Linked DNA regions of Mumia flava. The protein of the gene in region 2 interacts with the protein of the main gene of each other region in a pairwise test. Links are inferred from orthologs where the notes say so. Each region holds a gene or a part of one and is shown on either strand. Other genes may lie near its edges.

What was found. The genes of interacting proteins can lie anywhere in the genome.
Region 1: the proteins of mreB (region 2) and ftsZ interact in binary tests that used the Escherichia coli proteins (3 or more experiments, as listed by UniProt). The link is inferred for Mumia flava from one-to-one orthologs.

Annotation. Positions count from the first base shown.
Region 1 is NZ_PGEZ01000001.1:237,397-240,774, forward strand. What follows is about bases 389-3,378. They hold ftsZ (cell division protein FtsZ), read right to left. Parts: upstream 2,528-3,378; coding sequence 1,250-2,527; downstream 389-1,249. Other genes in these bases: CLV56_RS01105 (YggS family pyridoxal phosphate-dependent enzyme), read right to left, coding at 389-519; CLV56_RS01110 (purine nucleoside phosphorylase YfiH/LACC1 family protein), read right to left, coding at 516-1,250; CLV56_RS01120 (cell division protein FtsQ/DivIB), read right to left, coding at 2,700-3,378. Also shown: more of CLV56_RS01105, read right to left, coding at 1-388. UniProt on the Escherichia coli protein: Essential cell division protein that forms a contractile ring structure (Z ring) at the future cell division site. The regulation of the ring assembly controls the timing and the location of cell division.
Region 2 is NZ_PGEZ01000002.1:698,882-702,472, reverse strand. Bases 430-3,244 are described here. They hold mreB (rod shape-determining protein), read left to right. Parts: upstream 430-1,216; coding sequence 1,217-2,272; downstream 2,273-3,244. Other genes in these bases: mreD (rod shape-determining protein MreD), read left to right, coding at 3,131-3,244; mreC (rod shape-determining protein MreC), read left to right, coding at 2,269-3,129; CLV56_RS17405 (carbohydrate ABC transporter permease), read left to right, coding at 430-1,128. In the rest of the region: CLV56_RS17410 (carbohydrate ABC transporter permease), read left to right, coding at 1-151; more of CLV56_RS17405, read left to right, coding at 148-429; more of mreD, read left to right, coding at 3,245-3,591. UniProt on the Escherichia coli protein: Forms membrane-associated dynamic filaments that are essential for cell shape determination. Acts by regulating cell wall synthesis and cell elongation, and thus cell shape.

The sequences.
Region 1 (3,378 bases), on a different replicon or contig from region 2:
GGTCATCACACCGGCGAGGCGCAGGTGCTCGGCGGATGCGATCGCGTCGGCGACGGACCGTACGTCCGCCGGTGCCGCACCCGCCCGACCGGCGGGCTCGTCGTCGCGTCCCTCGAGGTTCACCTGCACGTACGCGTCGATCCGCCGACCCGCCGCGGCCGCGCCGGACTCCAGCGCCGTGACGAGGCGGAGCCGGTCCACGGAGTGCACGGCGTCGGCGTAGCGGGTGACGGCGTTGGCCTTGTTGGTCTGGAGTCCGCCGACGAAGTGCCAGCGCAGTCGCGCCCCCGCCTCGGCGGCCTCGTCTCGTTTGCGCCCGGCCTCGGGATGGCGGTTCTCGCCGACATCGGTGACCCCGAGCTCGGCGAGCAGGGCGACGTCGGAGGCCGGGTACGTCTTGGTCACGACCACGAGCGTGAGCTCCGCCGGGTCGCGCCCGGCCGCCTCGGCGGCGGCGGTGATGCGGCCGCGCACCCGCTCGAGGTTGGCTGCCAGCTCGCTCCTGCGCTCGTCGCTCACGGTCGCAACCGTACGATCCCGCCGAGCCGGCCGGACCGTACGCCCTGGCGCCGGTAGGAGAAGTAGTCCTCGTGCTCGATCGTGCAGGCGGGGTGGTGGTCGGCGAGATCGTGCACCAGCACCCCGTCGCGGCGCAGCTGTGCCCCGACGCCGGCCGCGAGATCGAGCGCGGGGGTCCCCCACGACGTCTCCGACCACGTCGCGGGCTCGAGGTCCGCGACCTCGTCGCGCATGCCCTCGGGCACCTCGTAGCAGCGCCCGCAGGCACGCGGACCGATCCACGCCTCCGGTGCCCGGGCACCGAGCTCCCGCATCGCTGCCACCGCGGCGCCGCAGACGTCGAGCTCGACGCCACGGCGCCCGGCGTGCACCGCCGCGACCACGCCCGCCTCGTCGTCGGCGATCAGCACCGGGACGCAGTCGGCGACCCGGACCAGCAGAGCCACGTCCGGCCGGTCGGTGACCAGGGCGTCGGCGTCCGGCGGCGCATCCACGTCCTCGGCTCCGACGACCGCGACGTGGGCGCTGTGGTGCTGGCGCATCAGCACGAGCCGGGGACGGTCGGTGTCGAGAGCGGCGGCCAGGACGGCGAGGTTGCGCTCGACGACCTCGCCGTCGTCGCCGTTGCTGGAGCCGAGGTTGAGGCTCGCCCACGGTCCGCTGCTCGCGCCGCCGTGGCGGTCGGTGAAGGCGAGGTCGGCCCGCTGCGTCCGATGGTGGAAGGCGAGCACTACTTGAGGAAGTCGGGGATGTCGAGGTCGTCGTCGAACGCGTCGGGCTGCCGCTTGGCGGTCGAGCCGTCCCTGCGCCGGACCACCTCGGTCTCGCCGTCCGGGCGCTCCTCGCGCGGGCGGTCGGGCTCGGTCCGCGAGCTCGCGGCCGTCGTGCGCTCCGACGGCGCGGGGCCGCCCGTGCTGCCGTTCGTCTTCGCGGCGGCGCCCACCGGCTGCGGGTCGCGCTCGCGCTCGACCGACGGCGAGGACGGCGTCTCGCGCTGAGTCGGGCGGGCCGGAGCGGCGTCACGGCGCAGCGCGGGCCGCGACGCGTCGCGTCGCTTGGGCATACCGCCGTCGAACCCGGCGGCGATCACGGTGACCCGCACCTCGTCGCCCAGTGCGTCGTCGATCACGGCGCCGAAGATGATGTTGGCTTCGGCGTGCGCGGCCTCGCTCACCAGCGCGGCCGCCTCGTTGATCTCGAACAGCCCGAGGTCCGAGCCGCCGGCGATCGACAGCAGCACGCCGTGCGCCCCGTCGATCGACGCCTCGAGCAGCGGACTCGAGACCGCCATCTCCGCGGCGGCCACCGCGCGGTCGTCCCCGCGCGCCGAGCCGATCCCCATCAGTGCGGAACCGGCGTCGGACATCACGGACTTCACGTCGGCGAAGTCGAGGTTGATCAGTCCCGGGGTGGTGATCAGGTCGGTGATGCCGGAGACGCCTTGCAGCAGCACCTGGTCGGCCTGCTTGAACGCGTCGATCATCGTGACCCCGCGGTCGCTGATCGACAGCAGCCGGTCGTTCGGGATCACGATCAGCGTGTCGACCTCCTCGCGCAGCGACTCGATCCCGTCGTCGGCCTGGTTGGCGCGGCGGCGGCCCTCGAAGGAGAACGGACGCGTGACCACGCCGATCGTCAGGGCACCGAGCGAGCGGGCGATCCGGGCGACGACGGGCGCGCCGCCCGTGCCGGTCCCGCCGCCCTCGCCGGCCGTGACGAAGACCATGTCGGCCCCCTTGAGGACCTCCTCGATGTCGTCGGCGTGGTCCTCGGCCGCCTGGCGGCCGGTGCCGGGGTTGGCGCCCGCGCCGAGTCCGCGGGTCAGCTCACGCCCGATGTCGAGCTTGACGTCGGCGTCGCTCATCAGGAGGGCCTGCGCGTCGGTGTTGATCGCGATGAACTCGACGCCCTTGAGACCGGCCTCGATCATCCGGTTGACGGCGTTCACGCCGCCGCCGCCGATGCCGACCACCTTGATCACGGCCAGGTAGTTCTGCGCTGCCACGATGGTGCCCCTCACGTGCTTGGGTGTGCTTCGAGTTCTGCGGGAAACCGCTCTCCCCGGCGAGCCGACGAACCTTAACCCTCTACTTGAGGGTTATAGTTATGTCAACCCCTGCCATGGGAAGAAACTACGTGGCCGGGCACGCCGATCCGCGACGACACGCCGCCACGGCGTGTCACGGGACGATCGTGGGCCGCCCCGGCGTGCTCACGTCGTAGCGGGCGGCCTTCTGCGCGAGCAGGACGCCCAGCACCTCGGCCTTGAGCTCGGGCTGGTCCGCGCTCCCCCACTCGACGACCGCCCCGTCGCGCAAGGACAGCGTGATGCCGTCACGGCTGCGGACCTGGACCTCGCTCACCCGGCGTGCCACCGACTCCTCCATCGCCGAGATCGCTGCGGCGACCTCGCTCAGCGCGGCGTCACGGTCGCGCACGCGATCCGCCACCTCGACCGCCGGCAGCCGCCCGGGAACCCGCCCCGCCGGGGGATAGACGACGCCGTCGTCGGCCAGCAGCAGCGTCTCGCCCGCGATCGTCACCTCGGCGACCGGGGTCCGTTCGACGACGGTGACCACGACCGTTCCGGGCAGCCGCCGCCGTACCTCGACGGAGGCCACCTGCGGCACCGTGGCCACCCGCTCCCGGATCGCGTCGGTGTCGAGCCGGACCAGCGGCGTGCCGGTCACGACCTCCGCGGCGTCCACGACGACCTGGGCGTCCACGGTGCGGTTTCCGTCGACCTCGACGTCGTCGACCCCGAGGACCGACGTGCCGGCGACCACCCAGACGGCCACGGCGACGAGACCGAGGCCGAGCAGGGCGAGCAGCCACGGCCGCGCCCGCACGAGCCGCGCC
Region 2 (3,591 bases):
GATCCTGCTGCTCGTCTACGACTACGCCTTCGGCAACAGCCTCGGCGGCGACTACGGCAAGGCCACGGCGCTCAGCCTCATGCTCGCGGTCGCGCTCGCCGTCCTGTCGGCCCTGTACTTCCGCCTGACCCGATCGTGGAGCGACACATGAGCCTCAAGCTGCCCGCCCGTCCGACCGAGGACGAGCTGGGGCCGACGCCGCCTGTGCCGGCACAACCTCCCCGCGCCCCGCGGCGGCGGCGCCCTGCCGAGTCGACCCGCTCGATCACGTCGGAGTCCGACCGTCGGCGGCCGGCCGTGCGGTGGGGGCGGCGCACCCTGAACACCGCCCTGCTGCTCTTCCTCGTGGTGGTCGCGCTCGGTCCGATCCTCTGGCTCGCGAAGGCGGCGATCACCCCCACCCAGGACATCCTGCGCACCCCGATGGCGTTCTTCCCGAACGGGACCGACTGGGCGAACCTGCGCACGGCCTGGGTCGACCTGGACCTGCGGCTGTACTTCGTCAACACCGTCGTGATCGCGCTGGGCTCGTGGGTGACGCAGATGGTGGTCGCCACGACCGGGGGATACGCCCTGTCGGTCCTGCGGCCGCGCTACGGCCGGATCGTCTACGCAGCGGTGCTGTGCACGCTCTTCGTGCCCGCCGTCGTGCTGCTCGTGCCGCTCTACCTGACGGCCCTCGACCTGCCGGTCGTGCACGTGTCCCTGATCAACACGTTCTGGGGCGCATTCCTGCCGGCGGGCGCGAGCGCGTTCAACGTCGTGCTCGTCAAGCGGTTCTTCGACGGCCTCCCGCGCGAGATCATCGAGGCCGCGCGGGTCGACGGCGCGGGACCGTTCCGGCTGTTCTTCTCGATCGTGCTGCCCATGTCGCGTCCGATCCTGGGCGTGGTGTCGGTGTTCGCGGTGCTCGCCGCCTGGAAGGACTTCATCTGGCCGCTGCTGGTCCTGCCCGACCCCACCATGCAGCCGTTGTCGGTGCGCCTGCCGACCCTGGCACCGGTGACCGAGCTCGACGTGTTCCTCGCCGCACTGCTGCTCTCGACCGCGGTCCCGATCGCCTTCTTCCTGGTCTTCCAGCGCTTCTTCCTGCGCGGCGGCGGGCTCGGAGGGGCGATCAAGGGCTGACCTGCGGACCGCGTCCGTGCTGGTCACGGCGCGATCGCGTCGGGCGTGTCGGCCCTGTCCGGGGGGCCGCCGCCCCTAGCCTGATCGCATGGCAGGTTCCTTCCCCAACCGCCATCGGTCGGTGCGCAGTGTCCTCGGCCGGGACATGGCCGTCGATCTGGGCACCGCGAACACCCTCGTCTACGTCCGAGGGCGCGGCGTCATGCTCGACGAGCCGAGCGTGGTGGCGCTGAACGCCCGCACCCGTGCGATCCTCGCCGTCGGGTCCGACGCGAAGCGGATGCACGGACGCACCCCGGGTGCGATCACCGTGATCCGGCCGATGCGCGACGGCGTGATCGCGGACTTCGAGGCCACCGAGCAGATGCTGCGGCTCTTCATCCAGCAGGTGCACCGTCGTCGTCACCTGGCGAAGCCCCGACTGGTGGTCTGCGTGCCGAGCGCGATCACGTCGGTCGAGCAGCGGGCGGTGCGCGAGGCCGGCTACCAGGCCGGTGCGCGGCAGGTCTTCGTCGTCGAGGAGCCGATGGCGGCCGCCCTCGGTGCCGGGCTGCCGGTGCACGAGCCTGCGGGCAACATGGTCGTCGACGTCGGCGGCGGTACGACGGAGGTCGCGGTGATCGCCCTCGGCGGCGTGGTCGCGAGCAAGTCGATCCGGACGGCCGGCGACGACCTCGACGCCGCGATCGTGGACTGGTTCAAGAAGGAGCACGCCCTGCTCCTCGGTGAGCAGACCGCCGAGGACCTGAAGATCGACGCCGGGTCGGCGTACCCCGGAGCGGACGAGCCGATGGTCTCGATCCGCGGCCGTGACCTGGTCGGCGGGCTGCCGCGCACGATCGACGTGACGGCGGCCGAGGTGCGCCGTGCGCTGGAGGAGCCGGTCTCCCGGATCGTGGACGCCGTCCGCGACACGCTCGACGTGACGCCGCCCGAGCTGGCGGCCGACATCCTGGACCGTGGACTCGTGCTGACCGGCGGCGGGGCGCTGCTGCGCGGCCTCGACGACCGGATCCGGCGCGAGACGGAGGTGCCGGTGCACGTCGTCGACGATCCGCTGCACTCGGTGGCGATGGGCGCCGGCAAGTGCGTGGAGGAGTTCGACGCGCTCAGCCAGCTGCTCACCACCGAGCCGCGCCGGTGAAGACCGTGGCGAGCACCCGGACCCGCGGTCGTGACCGCGACCCGCGGCCGCGACCCGTCGTCCTGCTCGTCCTGCTCGCCGCGGTCGCCCTGATCACGCTCGACCTGACCGGCGCCGGCGGCCCGGTCCGTACGGTCGCCTCCACCGTCCTCGGTCCGTTCCAGGGCGGTGTCGCGCGGGTGATGGAGCCATTCGGGCTCGACGTGTTCGCCGACCGGACCGCGTTGGAGGACGAGAACGTGCGGTTGGAGGAGGAGAACGCCTCGCTGCGCCGTCGGCTGGCCTCGACCGGGGTGGACGCGCAGCGCCTCGGCGAGTACGACCGGCTGGCCCGCTACACCCGCGAGGCCGACCTGCGCACCGTCCAGGCCGCCGTCGTCGCCTACGGGCCCGGGCAGTCGTTCCGCCGGACCGTCACGATCGACGCCGGCACCGCCGACGGCGTCCGTGTCGACATGACGGTGGTCGCGGCCGACGGGCTGGTCGGTCGTGTGCTGGTCGCGGGACGGTCGCACGCGACGGTGCTGCTGCTGGCCGACGCGGAGTCCCGGGTCGGAGCGCGCCTGGGCTCCGACGCGGAGCTCGGGATGCTCAGCGGCGACGGGGACCTGTCCGGCGCCGGCCGGCTCACCCTCACCCTGCTCGACGGGACCGTCGAGCCGGACGTGGGTGACACGGTGGTGTCGTGGGGGTCGCCGCGCGGCGTCCCGTACATCGCCGGGGTGCCGATCGGGCGGGTCGAGCGCACGACGTTCTCCCCGCGCGAGCAGAGCACGGAGGTCACGGTCGCGCCGTTCGTCGACGCGTCGTCCCTCGATGTCGTCGCCGTGGTGACCGGGATCGGCCGGGAGCGCTGACGTGGCGGCCGGACGCACGCTGGTGATCGCGGCGCTGCTGGTGGTCGCGCTGCTCGTCCAGCTGAGCGTGGCGCCGGTGCTGTTCCCGACCGCGGTCGTGCCCGACGTCGTTCTGCTCGTGGTCGCCGCCGTGGGTCTGCGTGACGGCGCGGTCGCCGGGGCGTGGACCGGGTTCGCCGGCGGCCTGCTGATCGACCTGGCGCCGCCGTCGGACGACCTGATGGGACAGTGGGCGCTCGCGTTGTGCGTGGTCGGGCTGCTCGCGGGCACCGTCGACCGCGGGAGCCGCTCGACGCGGTGGCTGGACCTGGTGGTCTCCGGTGCGGCGGCGTTCGTCGGGGTCTCGATCTTCGCGCTGTCCTCGATCGTCCTCGGCCTCGCCGGCGCCGACCTCGCGGTCGCGTCGTCGGTGGTCGGTCTGGCGGTGGCCTACGACGCGGTGCTCGGTCTTCTCGTGCTGCC